3 regions of the Streptomyces clavifer genome follow, and region 3 is predicted to be linked to each of the others. Evidence: predicted binding sites of a transcription regulator. Region 3 holds the regulator's gene; each other region holds the start of a gene.

Region 1 (5,182 bases), 1.8 Mb from region 3:
AACCGGTCCTTCACCGGCCACGCGCCGAAGTCGTCGGACCTCAGGCCCCCACCGTCCCGTCGACGCCCTCGCGCAGGAAGTCCGCGTGTCCGTTGTGGCGGCCGTACTCCAGGAGCACGTGCACCATCACCATCCGCAGCGACACCTCCGCCTCCCAGCGCGGCTGGAGACCCAGCACGTCGAGGGACTCGGCCTCCCGCTCGACGCGGCGCGAGTTCTCCACCTCGGCCTCCCAGGCTCCGAACGCCTCCTCCCTGGTCGAGGCGCTCGCGTCGTAGGCGGCCTGGAAGTCGATCCGGTCGGACCAGACCATCGGCGCCGCGTTGTCCTCGAACACACGGCGGAACCAGGCCCGTTCCACCTCGGCCATGTGACGCACCAGTCCGAGCAGTGTCAGCGTGGACGGGGGCATCGACCGCTGCCGCAGCTCCTCGTCGTCCAGCCCCTCGCACTTCATGGCCAGGGTCGCGCGGTGGTAGTCGAGGAAGGCCCGCAGGGTCTCGCGCTCGCCGCCTGCACCGGGCGGCCCGGTACGGGAGTCGGTGGTCACCGGTGTGCTCCTTCTGGACGGGTGCAAGGGGCCACCAGTATCCGGCAGGTGCGAGTGGGGGCACCCCTCTCGCACCTGCCCGTGGAGCTTCGCCGTGTCCGCGGCGTCCGGTACGCGGCGACGGGCCGACCGTGTATCCGCGCGGCCCGTTCCCCCGGGTGACAGCGGGCACGACACGGCCGCCACGGCGCGCCGGGAGGCCCCGTGGCCGCCGTTGAACGGCGCGACGGAAACGGCGGCCACGGGGGACGGCGCACTGCGGGTACGACGCCGGCCCCCGGGACGAATCCCGGGGGCCGGCGTCGTACAGGTACTGCGTGGAGCTACTGGTCCCGAGGGATCAGAAGTCCATGTCCCCGCCCGGCATGCCGCCCGGAGCGGCCGCGGAGGCCTTCTCCGGCTTGTCGGCGATGACGGCCTCGGTCGTGAGGAAGAGCGCGGCGATGGACGCGGCGTTCTGCAGAGCGGAGCGCGTGACCTTCGCCGGGTCGATGATGCCCTCGGCGATCATGTCGACGTACTCGCCGGTCGCGGCGTTCAGGCCGTGACCGATCGGCAGGTTGCGCACCTTCTCGACGATGACGCCACCCTCGAGACCGCCGTTGACGGCGATCTGCTTGAGCGGAGCCTCCAGCGCGAGCTTCACGGCGTTGGCGCCCGTGGCCTCGTCACCGGTCAGGTCGAGCTTCTCGAAGACGGCCGAGGCCTGGAGCAGAGCCACGCCACCACCGGCGACGATGCCCTCCTCGACGGCGGCCTTGGCGTTGCGCACCGCGTCCTCGATGCGGTGCTTGCGCTCCTTCAGCTCCACCTCGGTGGCGGCGCCGGCCTTGATGACGGCCACGCCGCCGGCCAGCTTCGCGAGGCGCTCCTGGAGCTTCTCGCGGTCGTAGTCCGAGTCGGAGTTCTCGATCTCGGCACGGATCTGCTTGACGCGGCCCTGAACCTGGTCGCTGTCGCCGCCACCGTCGACGATGGTCGTCTCGTCCTTGGTGATGACGACCTTGCGGGCGGTGCCGAGCAGGTCGACGCCGGCGTTCTCCAGCTTGAGACCGACCTCCTCGGAGATGACGGTGCCACCGGTGAGGATGGCGATGTCGCCGAGCATGGCCTTGCGGCGGTCACCGAAGCCCGGAGCCTTGACGGCCACGGACTTGAAGGTGCCACGGATCTTGTTGACGACCAGCGTCGACAGAGCCTCGCCCTCGACGTCCTCCGCGATGATCAGCAGGGGCTTGCCCGACTGCATGACCTTCTCGAGCAGCGGAAGGAGGTCCTTCACGTTGCTGATCTTGGAGTTGACGATCAGGATGTACGGGTCGTCGAACGACGTCTCCATACGCTCCATGTCGGTGGCGAAGTACGCCGAGATGTAGCCCTTGTCGAAGCGCATACCCTCGGTGAGCTCGAGCTCCAGACCGAAGGTCTGGGACTCCTCGACGGTGATGACGCCTTCCTTGCCGACCTTGTCCATCGCCTCGGCGATCTTGGCGCCGATCTCGGTGTCGGCGGCGGAGATGGAGGCCGTCGAAGCGATCTGCTCCTTGGTCTCCACGTCCTTCGCCTGCTCCAGCAGAGCGGCGGAGACGGCCTCGACGGCCTTCTCGATGCCACGCTTGAGAGCCATCGGGTTGGCACCCGCGGCGACGTTGCGCAGGCCCTCGCGGACGAGCGCCTGAGCAAGAACGGTTGCGGTGGTCGTACCGTCGCCGGCGACGTCGTCCGTCTTCTTGGCGACCTCCTTGACCAGTTCCGCACCGATCTTCTCGTACGGGTCCTCGAGCTCGATCTCCTTGGCGATGGAAACACCATCGTTGGTGATCGTGGGCGCGCCCCACTTCTTCTCGAGGACGACGTTACGGCCCTTGGGGCCGAGGGTGACCTTGACGGCGTCGGCGAGCTGGTTCATCCCGCGCTCGAGACCGCGCCGTGCCTCCTCGTCGAACGCGATGATCTTGGCCATGTGAAGTGGTCCTCCCGGACAGGGGTGGATTTCTCCGGACCGAGAGGCGCCCGCGACGGACGGCCAGCGTGCTCTGTGGTTCCTTGCCCCACAGAGCCTGCGGGCCTCACCGGCCCGGTCCAAGTTCTGTCACTCTCACCTGGAGAGTGCTAACGCCAATAATTAGCACTCGACCCCTGCGAGTGCAAGCGTCCCCCTCCGTCGGTGGACAACCGGGAGGGGCGCACACACGCACGAAGGGCCCGTCCCCCTCTTCGGAGGTACGGGCCCTGCGTGTGTGAGTGGTGTCGTCGGCCGACCGCGCCGAGCTCAGCCGACGGCGAGCTTGACCATGTCCGCCTGCGGCCCCTTCTGGCCCTGCGAGATCTCGAATTCAACTCGCTGACCCTCTTCGAGGGTGCGGTATCCGTCCATCTGGATCGCGCTGTAGTGGACGAAGACATCCGCACCACCGTCGACCGCGATGAAGCCGTACCCCTTCTCCGCGTTGAACCACTTGACGGTGCCCTGAGCCATAGCCTTACTCCCCTATTACTGGCCCTTGCGCAGGTCCGCACTTCGCGGGCCCGGGTCAGAAGTCACCCTCCGACAGGAGAGGGTGGCGTGCGCCGGAACGCGTCGACCGCGGCCGAATGTATCCGCCCAACTGCCCTCTGCAACAGGTCAATCGGACGAGAATTCTGGGCATGGCCGAATGCCCGGATAGGGGGAACCGTGGATGTTCCGGGGCAAGTCGGGCCTGACAAAGGCCACTTATGCCTCAAGGGGTTCACGCACTTTGGCTGCTTCTTATCGCGACCGGGCGCATTCTCATATGCGGGCGGCGCGGGCAGCTGAGGGGGCTTCCCCAACTGTACCCCGCTCAATCCTGCAGAATTGCCCCCTCCGCTTCTCTCGCGGAGGGGGCAATGATGTTCACGCAATGGAGCCGATGGAGTCGACGGAGCCGGCGGGACCCCGGGCCCCTGCCTCGCACACGACGGCCGGACCCACGTCCGTCAGCGGCCCGGCGCGGGCCCGCCCGGCGGTCAGCCTCCGGCGACGGCCGGAATGATCGAGATGCCGGCGCCGTCCGGGGTGGCGGCCTCCAGGCCGCCCTCGAAGCGCACGTCGTCGTCGTTGACGTACACGTTCACGAAGCGGCGCAGCTTGCCCTGGTCGTCCAGGACGCGGGCCGCGATGCCCGGGTGGTCCTTCTCCAGCGACTCGATGACCTCCGAGAGGATCGCGCCCTCCGCCGGGACCTCGGCCTGACCGCCCGTGTAGGTGCGGAGAATGGTGGGGATACGGACCTTGACGCTCATGTGGGTGCCTTCCTTCGGTCTCGGGTGGTCAGTTGGCGGCGGCGAGGCCCGCGGCGCGGAACGCCTCCAGGCTGGGCCGGATCGTCGCCGCCACGCCGGTCGTCGGGGCGACGGCGTCCAGCGTCTTCAGCCCGTCACCGGTGTTCAGGACGACGGTGGTCAGCGTCGGGTCGAGCAGACCGGCCTCGATCAGCTTCTGCGTCACGCCGACCGTCACACCGCCCGCGGTCTCCGCGAAGATGCCCTCGGTGCGGGCCAGCAGCTTGATCGCGTCGACGACCTGCTCGTCGTTCACGTCCTCCACGGCACCGCCGGTGCGCCGGGCGATGTCCAGGACGTACGGGCCGTCGGCCGGGTTCCCGATGGCGAGGGACTTGGCGATCGTGTTCGGCTTCTGCGGCCGGACGACGTCGTGGCCGGCCTTGAAGGCGGCGGAGACCGGGGAGCAGCCCTCGGCCTGCGCGCCGAAGATCTTGTACGGCCTGTCCTCGACCAGGCCGAGCTTGATCAGCTCCTGGAGGCCCTTGTCGATCTTCGTGAGCTGCGATCCGGACGCGATCGGGATGACGAGCTGGTCGGGCAGCCGCCAGCCGAGCTGCTCGCAGATCTCGTACGCCAGGGTCTTGGAACCCTCGCCGTAGTACGGCCGCAGGTTGACGTTGACGAAGCCCCAGCCCTCGCCGAGCGGGTCTCCGATGAGCTCGGAGCAGAAGCGGTTGACGTCGTCGTAATTGCCCTCGATGCCGACCAGCTCACCGCCGTACACCGCGGCCATGACGACCTTGCCCTGCTCCAGGTCGTGCGGGATGAACACGCAGGAGCGGAAGCCGGCGCGGGCCGCGGCGGCACCCACCGCACCGGCGAGGTTGCCGGTGGAGGAGCAGGAGAGGGTGGTGAATCCGAAGGCGCGGGCGGCCTCGACGGCGATCGCGACGACGCGGTCCTTGAAGGAGTGCGTCGGGTTGCCGGAGTCGTCCTTGACGTACAGGCCGCCGGTGACGCCCAGCTCACGGGCGAGGTTGTCGGCCTTGACCAGCTTCGTGAAGCCGGGGTTGATGTTGGGCTTGTCCGCGACGTCCGAGGGGACCGGCAGCAGCGGCGCGTAGCGCCAGATGTTGTCCGGGCCTTCGGCGATGCGCTTCTTCAGCTCTTCGGGCGAGCCGCTCGGCAGGTCGTACGCCACCTCGAGCGGCCCGAAACAGGACGCACAGGCGAAAATGGGGCCGAGCTCGAAACGTTCGCTGCATTCGCGGCAGGAAAGCGCTACGGCGGGACCGAGGTCCACGGCGGAGGAATTGTTGTTTGTTGCAACTGTCTGCACGGCCATGATGGCGGAGGCCCTTTCTCCTCATCTTCCTCGCGACG
Region 2 (5,182 bases), 2.1 Mb from region 3:
GGCCTCGGCTGTGTACGGACCGTACTAGTGGGAGTGGCCGTGGCCGTGACCGGCGTCGGCCTCTTCCTCGGCCGGCTTCTCGACGACCAGGGTCTCGGTCGTGAGCAGCAGCGACGCGATGGACGCGGCGTTCTCCAGGGCGGAGCGGGTGACCTTGACCGGGTCGATGACGCCGGCCTTCACCAGGTCGCCGTACTCGCCCGTGGCGGCGTTGAAGCCCTGGCCCTTGTCGAGCTCGGAGACCTTCGAGGTGATGACGTAACCCTCGAGGCCCGCGTTCTCGGCGATCCAGCGCAGCGGCTCGACGGCGGCGCGGCGCACGACCGCGACACCCGTGGCCTCGTCGCCGGTCTTGCCGAGGTTGCCCTCGAGGACCTTGACGGCGTGGACCAGAGCGGAGCCACCACCGGAGACGATGCCCTCCTCGACCGCGGCGCGGGTCGCGGAGATGGCGTCCTCCAGACGGTGCTTCTTCTCCTTGAGCTCCACCTCGGTGGCGGCACCGACACGGATCACGCACACGCCGCCGGCCAGCTTCGCGAGGCGCTCCTGGAGCTTCTCGCGGTCCCAGTCGGAGTCCGTGGACTCGATCTCGGCCTTGATCTGGTTGACGCGGCCCTTGACGTCGGCGGAGTCGCCGCCGCCGTCGACGATGGTCGTGTCGTCCTTCGAGACGGTGACGCGGCGGGCGGTGCCCAGCACGTCCAGACCGGCGCCGTCGAGCTTGAGGCCGACCTCTTCGGCGATGACGGTCGCACCGGTGAGGGTGGCGATGTCGCCGAGCATGGCCTTGCGGCGGTCGCCGAAGCCCGGGGCCTTCACCGCGACGGCGTTGAAGGTGCCACGGATCTTGTTGACGACGAGGGTGGAGAGCGCCTCGCCCTCGACGTCCTCGGCGATGATCAGGAGCGGCTTGGAGGCGCCGGCCTGGATGACCTTCTCCAGCAGCGGGAGCAGCTCCTGGATGGAGCCGATCTTGCCCTGGTGGATCAGGATGTACGGGTCGTCGAGGACGGCCTCCATACGCTCCTGGTCGGTCACCATGTACGGGGACAGGTAGCCCTTGTCGAAGGCCATGCCCTCGGTGAACTCGAGGTCCAGACCGAAGGTGTTGGACTCCTCGACGGTGATGACACCGTCCTTGCCGACCTTGTCCATCGCGTCCGCGATGAGCTCGCCGACCTGGCTGTCCTGCGCGGAGAGCGCGGCCACGGCGGCGATGTCGGACTTGTCGTCGATCGGGCGGGCGGTCGCGAGGAGCTCCTCGGACACGGCCTTCACGGCGGCGTCGATGCCCTTCTTCAGGGCGGCCGGGGACGCGCCCGCGGCAACGTTGCGCAGACCCTCGCGAACGAGCGCCTGGGCGAGCACGGTGGCGGTGGTGGTGCCGTCACCCGCTACGTCGTTGGTCTTGGTCGCCACCTCCTTCACCAGCTGGGCACCGAGGTTCTCGTACGGGTCGTCGAGCTCGACCTCGCGCGCGATGGTGACACCGTCGTTGGTGATGGTGGGAGCGCCGAACTTCTTGTCGATGACGACGTTGCGGCCCTTCGGACCGATCGTCACCTTCACCGTGTCGGCAAGCTTGTTGACGCCGCGCTCAAGGGCGCGACGGGCGTCCTCGTCGAACTTCAGAATCTTCGCCATGGGCTGAGCTGTCCTCTCGAACGAACTGCGCCCCTCACCACCCGGCTAGTTATCTCGCAGGGGGGCCAGGGGCGCAGAACAGAAGCAAACGTGGATGAACTACTTCTCGACGATCGCGAGAACGTCGCGCGCCGAGAGGACGAGGTACTCCTCGCCGTTGTACTTCACCTCGGTACCGCCGTACTTGCTGTACAGAACGACATCGCCGGTCTTGACGTCGAGCGGAAGGCGCTCGCCGTTCTCGAAGCGGCCCGGGCCCACGGCCAGGACGACGCCCTCCTGGGGCTTCTCCTTGGCGGTGTCCGGAATGACCAGGCCGGAAGCCGTGGTCTGCTCGGCGTCGAGCGGCTGGACCACAATGCGGTCCTCGAGCGGCTTGATCGCAACCTTGGAGCTGGTGGTCGACACGATCCGGTCTCCCCCTTCGGAGATCTCACGGGGTTTAACAGTCTGAGGGTGGCGACCAGGTCGATCCGTCGTCGCGGGTGCCGGACCTGCCCTGTCGCACGGTGGTGCTGGCACTCTCCAGTGGGGAGTGCCAGACCTGAGACTATGACCGCGATTAGCACTCGGTCAAGCGGAGTGCCAATTCACCACCCTCGCGTGGCGCGCTCGGACCGGCGCACGCCCGGACAACGCGGGAGAGGGCCGCGGCGTTCCGGGCGCGGGGAAGTGCCCTCAGACGTAGTCCTCCAGCCTGGCCACGGCGTACCCCTTGCCCGTGATCGTCTTCATGACGCTGCGGACCATGTCGGTCATGGACCCCTTCCATTCCTCGCGCCCGCGGAAGTGGGTGAGCACGATGTCGCCGGGGTGCAGGTCCCGGTCCGGCTCCCGCCACTCCATGTGGTCGGGGAACGCCTCGGCCGCCCACAGGGGAACGGCCTCGATGCCGCAGGACCCGGCGATGCGCAGGGTGTCGCCGTTGTAGTTGCCGAACGGCGGCCTGAAGAGGGTGGGCCGCTTCCCGAAGTACTTCTCGATCTTGTCCTGTTCGCCGCAGATCTCCCGCCGCTGGTCGGCCTTCGAGAGTCCGGGCAGGTAGCGGTGGTTGAGGGTGTGGTTGCTGAGGGTGACGCCGCGCGCCTGCATGTCCTTGAAGTACCCGTAGTCGTCACTCACGACGTAGTCGCTGATGAAGGCGCTGTAGGGGATGCCCAGCTCCGTCATCATCCTCAGCAGCTCGGGGTCCTTCTCCGCGCCGTCGTCGATCGTCAGAAAAACAATCCGCTCCTTGGTCGGGACGGTGGTGAAGACCGGGGGGAGCGCGTCCCCGCCCTCGACCTCGAACCCCTCGCGCGTGGTGATGCGCGGCTTCTCGGCGGGCGGCGCCGGGGGGACCAGCGGGACCTCGGCCAGCCCCCACTTCTTCGCCGCGGCCACGCGTGCGGCCTGCTGCCGCTTCAGCCGCTCGGCACGGGCGGCCGCAGGCGGGGGAGCGGCGGCCGCTCCGGGCCGGCCGGCCGCCGGCTCGGCCCGCCGCCCCTGGTCCGTCCCCCCGCCGTCCGTCCCTTCGGCACACGCGGAGGCGATGGCGGCGACCAGCAGAGCCACCAGGACCGCACGGACCGGTCTGTGCCGCTTCATGGCGGATTTTTCGTTTTGTCGTACTGGCTGCATGGCGCCGCATCCTGCCAGCCGGTCAGAGGGCCCCCGCCCCGACACCTCCGGCGGGCCCGTCACGTCCCCCGGCTGGCTCACAATGGACCGGTGAACGCCCACCCCCCTGCGGACCCCGCAGACCCGTCCGACCCGCTCGCCGCCTTCACGGCCCTGCGCACGCCCGAGGGCGCGGCGCTGCTGGCGGAGCTGCGCGACCACGACCCGGCCCACGAGCTGGCCACGGCGACCAGGCTGCGCCGTACGCACCCGGCCGCCCTGGTGTCGGCCGCGCTCGGCCAGGCGCGGCTGCGGCAGCGGGCGGTGGCGAAGTTCGGGGCGGCGGACGCGTACCGGATGTTCTTCACCCCGAACGGCGTGGAGCAGGCGACCCGGACCTCGGTCGCCACCCACCGCGCCGAGCGGTTCGCGGGGCTCGGCGGCGTGCGGAGCGTGGCCGACCTCTGCTGCGGGATCGGCGGCGACGCGATCGCGCTGGCCAGGGCGGGCATCTCCGTGCTGGCCGTGGACCGTGACCCGCTGACCGCGGAGGTCGCCCGCGCCAACGCCCTGGCGCTCGGCCTCCAGGACCTCGTCGAGGTGCGGTGCGCGGACGTCACCGGGATCGACACGTCCGGTCACGACGCCGTCTTCGTCGACCCGGCCCGGCGCGGCGGGCGCGGCAGGATCTTCGACCCCGAGGCCTACTCGCCGCCGCTCTCCTGGGCGACCGGGGCCGCGATGAAGGCTCCCCGCGCGGCCCTGAAGATCGCCCCGGGCGTCCCGCACGAGGCGATCGGGCCGGACGCCGAGGCCGAGTGGATCTCGGACGGCGGTGACGTGAAGGAGGCCGTGCTCTGGTTCGGCGAGGGCTTCACCCCGGGCCGCTTCCGGGCGACCCTGCTCCCGTCGGGCGCGACCCTGACCGCCGACGCCCCACTCCCCGCCCCGCCCGTCGGTCCCGTCGGGCGCTACCTGTACGAACCCGACGGCGCCGTCATTCGCGCCCATCTGGTCGCCGCGGTCGTGGAACGGTGCGGGGGAAGGCTGGTCGACGAGACGATCGCGTACGTCACGAACGACGAGCTGTACACCTCCGACTGCACGACCGCCTACGAGATCACCGACCGGCTCCCGTTCAACATGAAGAAGCTCAAGGCCCTGCTCCGCGAGCGGCAGGTCGGTGTGCTGACCGTCAAGAAGCGCGGGTCCGCGGTCGAACCCGAGGAACTGCGGCGCAGAATGAAGCTCGAGGGGCCGCACGCCGCCACCGTCTTCCTGACCCGGGTGGCCGGGGCCCCGACGATGCTCATCGGGCAGCCCGTGAAGCGGCCCTGACCACCGGCGGGCGGCGTCTCCCGCCGACGCGCCCGGGTCCGGAGCACCCCGGCGGGTATACCCCCGTACGGCCCCGCCCCGGGGTCCGCGGCGTCAGGTCGGGTCGTGTCAGGTCAGCGGGTACGACGTCCGGCCGGACGCGTCGTCGATCTCGTCGTGCGCCTTGGTGAGCAGCTTCATGGCCAGTTCGTTGAGCGCGCGGGCTCCCGCGATCTCCTCGCCGACCCTCGGCTGCTCCGCGTCGGAGGGATGACGGCTGGCGTATCCGTGGGCCCGTACCTCGGTCCCGTCACTCAGCCGCACGAGAGCGGCCGCGCGGGTGCGGTGCGTGTCCTCTTCGAATTCCAGCTCGATATGCCATCCGACAGTGGTCTCCATCATGACGGTCACCTCCCGGAAGTCCTGTCTCCAGGGTGCGCCCGTCCGCCCGGCCTCGCACGGCGTGCGGGCGGGCGGGTCTCACGCGTCCCGCAGCGCCCGGACGTCCAGCTTCCGCATGCCCAGCATGGCCTTCATCGCCCGCTCGGCCCTGGCCTTGTCGGGGTCGGAGAGCACCTCGCGCAGGGCGCGCGGGATGATCTGCCAGGACATGCCGTAC
Region 3 (5,182 bases):
CCTCCCCTCGGGTCCGTCCAGCACGAACTCCGTCCCGCTGGGCAGGTGTTCGACGACGAAGACCGGTGCCGTCACTGGGCACTCCTCACGTTCACTGCCGCACGCGCGGCCTCGGTTTCAACGGCGAGCAGTTCCACGAGCTCACCGGCAGGCAGCTCGCGTGCCATGCGGTGGCCCTGGCCCGCCCAGAGGGCCATGCCCTGGGCGTCGCCGGCCTTGGCCGCCGCCTTGCGGAGCCCGCTGGTCAGCTGGTGGACCTGTGGGTAGGCGGCCGGGGCGTACCTGCCGTGCTCACGCACGAAGCGGTTGACCAGCCCGCGCGCGGGGCGGCCGGAGAACGCCCGGGTCAGGGCGGTGGTCACGAACAGCGGATTGGTCAGGGCCTGCTTGTGGAGCGGATGCGCACCGGACTCGGGGCAGGCCAGGAAGGCCGTGCCGAGCTGCGCCGCGTCGGCGCCCGCCGCCAGCACGGCCGTGATCTGGGAGCCACGCATCAGCCCTCCGGCCGCGAGGAGCGGCAGCCGGACGCTCTCCCGGACCTCGGCGACGAGGGTGAGCAGGCCGGTGCCGGTGAGGCCGTCCTGCGGGTCGTCGCGGTGCGTGGACTGGTGGCCGCCCGCCTCGGTGCCCTGGACGCAGACCGCGTGGGCGCCCGCCCACTGGGCGTTCCGTGCCTCCTGGGGCGTGGTGACCGTGACGACGGTGAACGTGCCGGCCGCGGCGAAGGCGTCGAGGACCTCGCGGGTGGGGCAGCCGAAGGTGAAGGAGACGACGGGAACCGGGTCGTCCAGCAGGATCGCGACCTTGGCCTCGTAGCCGTCGTCCCCGCTGGAGTCCGGGTCGCCGAGCGGGGTCTCGTACCAGGAGGCCTCACCGGCGAGCTGGTGGCGGTAGACCTCCACGGCGCTCGGGTCGGCGAGCAGCGGCTGCGGCATGAAGAGGTTGACGCCGAAGGGCCGGCCGGTCAGCCGGCGCAGCTCCTTGATTTCGTGGTACATCCCGTCCGCCGTCTTGTAGCCGGCGGCCAGGAAGCCGAGTGCTCCGGCATCGGCGACGGCCCCGACCAGCTGGGGCGAGGAGACACCGCCCGCCATCGGGGCCTGCACGATCGGATACCGGCAGAGATCGGTCAGCGCCAAGGACATGACGGCATCGTGCCACGTCCCGTGCACCGCGCCGAATCAGCCGATGCGGGCGGCCGGAGGGGCGGGCGCAGCACGCGGCACCGCCCGCCGGTACGGAGCCGGCGGGCGGTGGGGTGACGCGGTCGTACGGGGTTCAGCGGCCGTTGAAGGCGTCCTTCAGCCGGGAGAACAGTCCCTGCTGGCCCGGCTGGAACTGGCCGGTGGGCCGCTCCTCGCCGCGCAGCTTGGAGAGCTCCCGCAGGAGGCGCTCCTGCTCGGGGTCCATCTTCGTCGGGGTCATGACCTCGACGTGCACGATCAGGTCACCGCGGCCGCCGCCGCGCAGGTGTGTGATGCCGCGCCCGTGCAGCGGGACCGACTGGCCGGACTGAGTGCCCGGTCTGATGTCGATCTCCTCGAGCCCGTCCAGCGTCTCCAGCGGCACCTGGGTGCCGAGCGCAGCGGCGGTCATCGGGATGGTGACGGTGCAGTGCAGGTCGTCACCGCGCCGCTGGAACACCGCGTGCGACAGCTCGTGGATCTCGACGTACAGATCACCGGCCGGGCCGCCGCCGGGGCCGACCTCTCCCTCGCCCGCGAGCTGGATGCGGGTGCCGTTGTCGACGCCCGCGGGGATCTTCACGGTGAGGGTGCGCCGCGAGCGGATGCGGCCGTCGCCGGCGCACTCGGGGCACGGGGTCGGCACGACGGTGCCGAAGCCCTGGCACTGCGGGCAGGGCCGCGAGGTCATGACCTGGCCGAGGAAGGACCGGGTGACCTGGGAGACCTCGCCGCGGCCGCGGCACATGTCGCAGGTCTGCGCGGAGGTGCCGGGTGCGGCGCCCTCGCCACTGCAGGTCGTACAGACGACCGCCGTGTCGACCTGGATGTCCTTGGTCGTACCGAAGGCCGCCTCGTTGAGGTCGATCTCCAGCCTGATCATGGCGTCCTGGCCGCGCCGGGTCCGCGAACGGGGCCCGCGCTGGGCCGCGTTGCCGAAGAACGCGTCCATGATGTCGCTGAAGTTGCCGAAGCCGCCGGCTCCGAAACCGCCCGCGCCACCGCCACCGCCCGAGGCGGACAGCGGGTCGCCGCCGAGGTCGTAGACCTGCTTCTTCTGCGGGTCCGAGAGCACCTCGTAAGCGGCGTTGATCTCCTTGAACCGCTCCTGGGTCTTCGGATCCGGGTTGACATCCGGGTGCAGCTCGCGGGCGAGCCTGCGGAATGCCTTCTTGATCTCGTCCTGAGATGCGTCGCGGCGCACGCCGAGTACGGCGTAGTAGTCCGTGGCCACTTACGACTCCGCCAGGATCTGTCCGACGTAACGTGCCACTGCGCGTACCGCTCCCATCGTTCCGGGGTAGTCCATGCGGGTCGGTCCGACCACGCCGAGTTTGGCGACTGCCTCGTCGCCCGAACCGTAGCCGACCGCGACGACGGACGTGGCGTTGAGGCCCTCGTGGGCGTTCTCGTGCCCGATCCGTACGGTCATGCCCGAGTCCTTGGCCTCACCGAGCAGCTTCAGCAGGACGACCTGTTCCTCCAGTGCTTCCAGCACCGGCCGGATCATCACAGGGAAGTCGTGCCCGAAGCGGGTGAGGTTGGAGGTGCCGCCGATCATCAGCCGCTCCTCCGTCTCTTCGACCAGAGTCTCGAGAAGGACGGAGAGAACCGTCGAGACGGTCCCCCGGTCCTCGTTCTCGAAGGACTCCGGCAGGTCCTGCACCAGTTGCGGAACGTCCGCGAAGCGGCGTCCGACGACCCGGCTGTTGAGCCGGGCCCGCAGATCGGCGAGAGAGGTCTCGCCGAACGGGGCGGGGCAGTCGATCATACGCTGTTCGACCCGGCCCGTATCCGTGATCAGTACGAGCATCAGGCGGGCCGGCGCGAGCGCGAGCAGTTCCACGTGCCGCACCGTCGAACGGGTCAGCGAGGGGTACTGCACGACGGCGACCTGACGGGTCAGCTGCGCGAGCAGCCGGACCGTGCGGCCCACGACGTCGTCGAGGTCGACCGCGCCGGCGAGGAAGTTCTGGATGGCCCTGCGCTCCGGCGACGACAGGGGCTTGACGCCCGCGAGCTTGTCGACGAAGAGCCGGTATCCCTTGTCCGTCGGAATCCGCCCCGCACTGGTGTGCGGCTGGGCGATGAAGCCCTCGTCCTCCAGCACCGCCATGTCGTTGCGCACGGTGGCCGGGGAGACCCCGAGCCTGTGCCGCTCCGTGAGCGCCTTGGAGCCGACGGGCTCCTCGGTGCCGACATAGTCCTGGACGATGGCGCGCAGCACTTCGAGTCTGCGTTCGCTGAGCATCGCGCACACCTCCAGCTGTGGTTCTCCGGTGTCTGCCTGGCACTCTGCGCTTTCGAGTGCCAGCAATCCCCCCGGTCAGTGTACGGGGGCGGGGTGGGGCCGGGGCAAGGGCGACCGGCCACGCCGTCGCGCGAGTGTGCAGGTCGTTGCCGATAGCGTCGCCGTATGGACGCCTCTTGGGAAGACTTCGGCTGGGAGCGGTTGGGCAACGGTACGGGACGCCGGCGCCTTCCCGTCTGGGACGCGACGGCCACGCTGGTGGCCGGGGCGGACGCCGTGCTGCTCCACGACACCGGTTCGACGCTGCGGGAGGGGGCCGAGCTGCGCACCCAGGCGGAGGCCCTGCTCGGCCGCAGGGTGACGCATATCGCACTGAGCCATCCGCACTTCGACCACGTACTGGGCACCGCCGCGTTCGCCGGGGCGGAGGTCTACGGGGCGGTCGGCACGGCGGAGCTGCTGACGCACGGGGCCGCACAGCTGCGCGCGGACGCGATGCGGCACGGGATGAGCGAGGAGGACGCGACCGCCGCGACGGACGTGCTCGTGGCGCCGCACCACCAGGTGAGCGGCGAGTGGACGCTCGACCTGGGCGGCGGCCTGCAGGTCCTGCTGGCCAACGTGGGGCCGGGTCACACCGGCCACGACCTGGCGGTGCTGGTGCCGGGCTCACCCGCCGTGGTGCTCTGCGGCGACCTGGTCGAGGAGTCCGGCGAGCCGCAGGCCGGCCAGGACGCGGTCCCCTCGCACTGGCCCGCCGCACTGGACCGGCTGCTGGAGCTGGGCGGGGAGGACGCGCTGTACGTGCCGGGACACGGGGCGGTGGTGGACGCGGCGTTCGTACGGGCGCAGCGCGACCGGCTGGCCACCCGCTTCGGCGTGTCGTGAAAGGGGCCCCGATTATCGTGCTGCCATGCGCAGCTACCAGCCGGACCTGACTCCGCCGTGGAAGAAGTCCGCCCCCGCCCCCGAGGTGCCCGCCGAGCCCGATCTGGTCGTCGAGGAGGCCGCCAGCGGCTTCTGCGGAGCGGTGATCCGGTGCGAGAAGACGGCCCAGGGGCCCACGGTCACCCTGGAGGACCGCTTCGGCAAGCACCGGGTGTTCCCGATGGAGCCCCGCGGCTTCCTGCTGGAGGGGAGGGTGGTCACCCTCGTGCGCCCGTCGGCCGGCGGCCCCGTGCGCCCCGCACGGACCGCCTCCGGTTCGGTGGCGGTCCCCGGTGCGCGGGCGCGGGTGGCGCGGGCCGGCCGGATCTACGTCGAGGGCAGGCACGACGCCGAGCTGGTCGAGCGGGTCTGGGGGGACGACCTGCGCATCGAGGGCGTGGTCGTGGAGTACCTGGAGGGCGTCGACGACCTCCCGGCGATCGTCCGCGAGTTCTCCCCGGGCCCGGACGCCCGGCTCGGGGTCCTGGTCGACCACCTGGTGCCGGGGTCCAAGGAGTCCCGGATCGCCGCGCGGGTCACGGACGCGAACGTGCTGGTGGTGGGGCACCCGTACATCGATGTCTGGGAAGCGGTGAAGCCGTCGTCCGTGGGGATCCCCGGGTGGCCGGCGGTGCCGCGCGGCCAGGACTGGAAGACGGGGGTGTGCCGTGCGCTGGGGTGGCCGGAGAACACGGGCGCGGCCTGGCAGCACATCCTGTCCAAGGTCGGCTCCTACAAGGATCTGGAACCGCAACTGCTGGGCCGCGTAGAGGAATTGATTGACTTCGTCACGGTTCCGGACTGATGTACCGAGGCCGTT

Evidence for each region. The regulator HrcA, encoded in region 3, represses chaperone genes, less so after heat shock. The targets are predictions, from matches to a motif close to TTNGCACTCNGNNNNNCNGAGTGCNAA.
Region 1: groL (chaperonin GroEL) is a predicted target of HrcA. The motif match lies at 2,676-2,702, and genes of this name have one in related genera.
Region 2: groES (co-chaperone GroES) is a predicted target of HrcA. The motif match lies at 2,210-2,236, and genes of this name have one in related genera.

The regions. Positions count from the first base shown of each region.
Region 1 covers NZ_CP107793.1:4,208,708-4,213,889, reverse strand. The annotation lists gene OG927_RS18385 (DinB family protein) at 41-550, opposite strand; gene groL (chaperonin GroEL) at 891-2,513, opposite strand; gene OG927_RS18375 (cold-shock protein) at 2,823-3,029, opposite strand; gene OG927_RS18370 (MoaD/ThiS family protein) at 3,542-3,817, opposite strand; gene thrC (threonine synthase) at 3,846-5,144, opposite strand; SAM riboswitch class I at 5,163-5,182, opposite strand, start outside.
Region 2 covers NZ_CP107793.1:4,549,085-4,554,266, reverse strand. The annotation lists gene groL (chaperonin GroEL) at 25-1,647, opposite strand; gene groES (co-chaperone GroES) at 1,747-2,055, opposite strand; gene OG927_RS20035 (polysaccharide deacetylase family protein) at 2,326-3,234, opposite strand; gene OG927_RS20030 (THUMP-like domain-containing protein) at 3,358-4,584, shown strand; gene OG927_RS20025 (DUF1876 domain-containing protein) at 4,693-4,965, opposite strand; gene OG927_RS20020 (VOC family protein) at 5,044-5,182, opposite strand, start outside.
Region 3 covers NZ_CP107793.1:2,443,480-2,448,661, forward strand. The annotation lists gene OG927_RS10580 (16S rRNA (uracil(1498)-N(3))-methyltransferase) at 1-75, opposite strand, end outside; gene OG927_RS10585 (nitronate monooxygenase) at 72-1,145, opposite strand; gene dnaJ (molecular chaperone DnaJ) at 1,279-2,418, opposite strand; gene hrcA (heat-inducible transcriptional repressor HrcA) at 2,419-3,435, opposite strand; gene OG927_RS10600 (MBL fold metallo-hydrolase) at 3,601-4,323, shown strand; gene OG927_RS10605 (DUF3097 domain-containing protein) at 4,349-5,167, shown strand.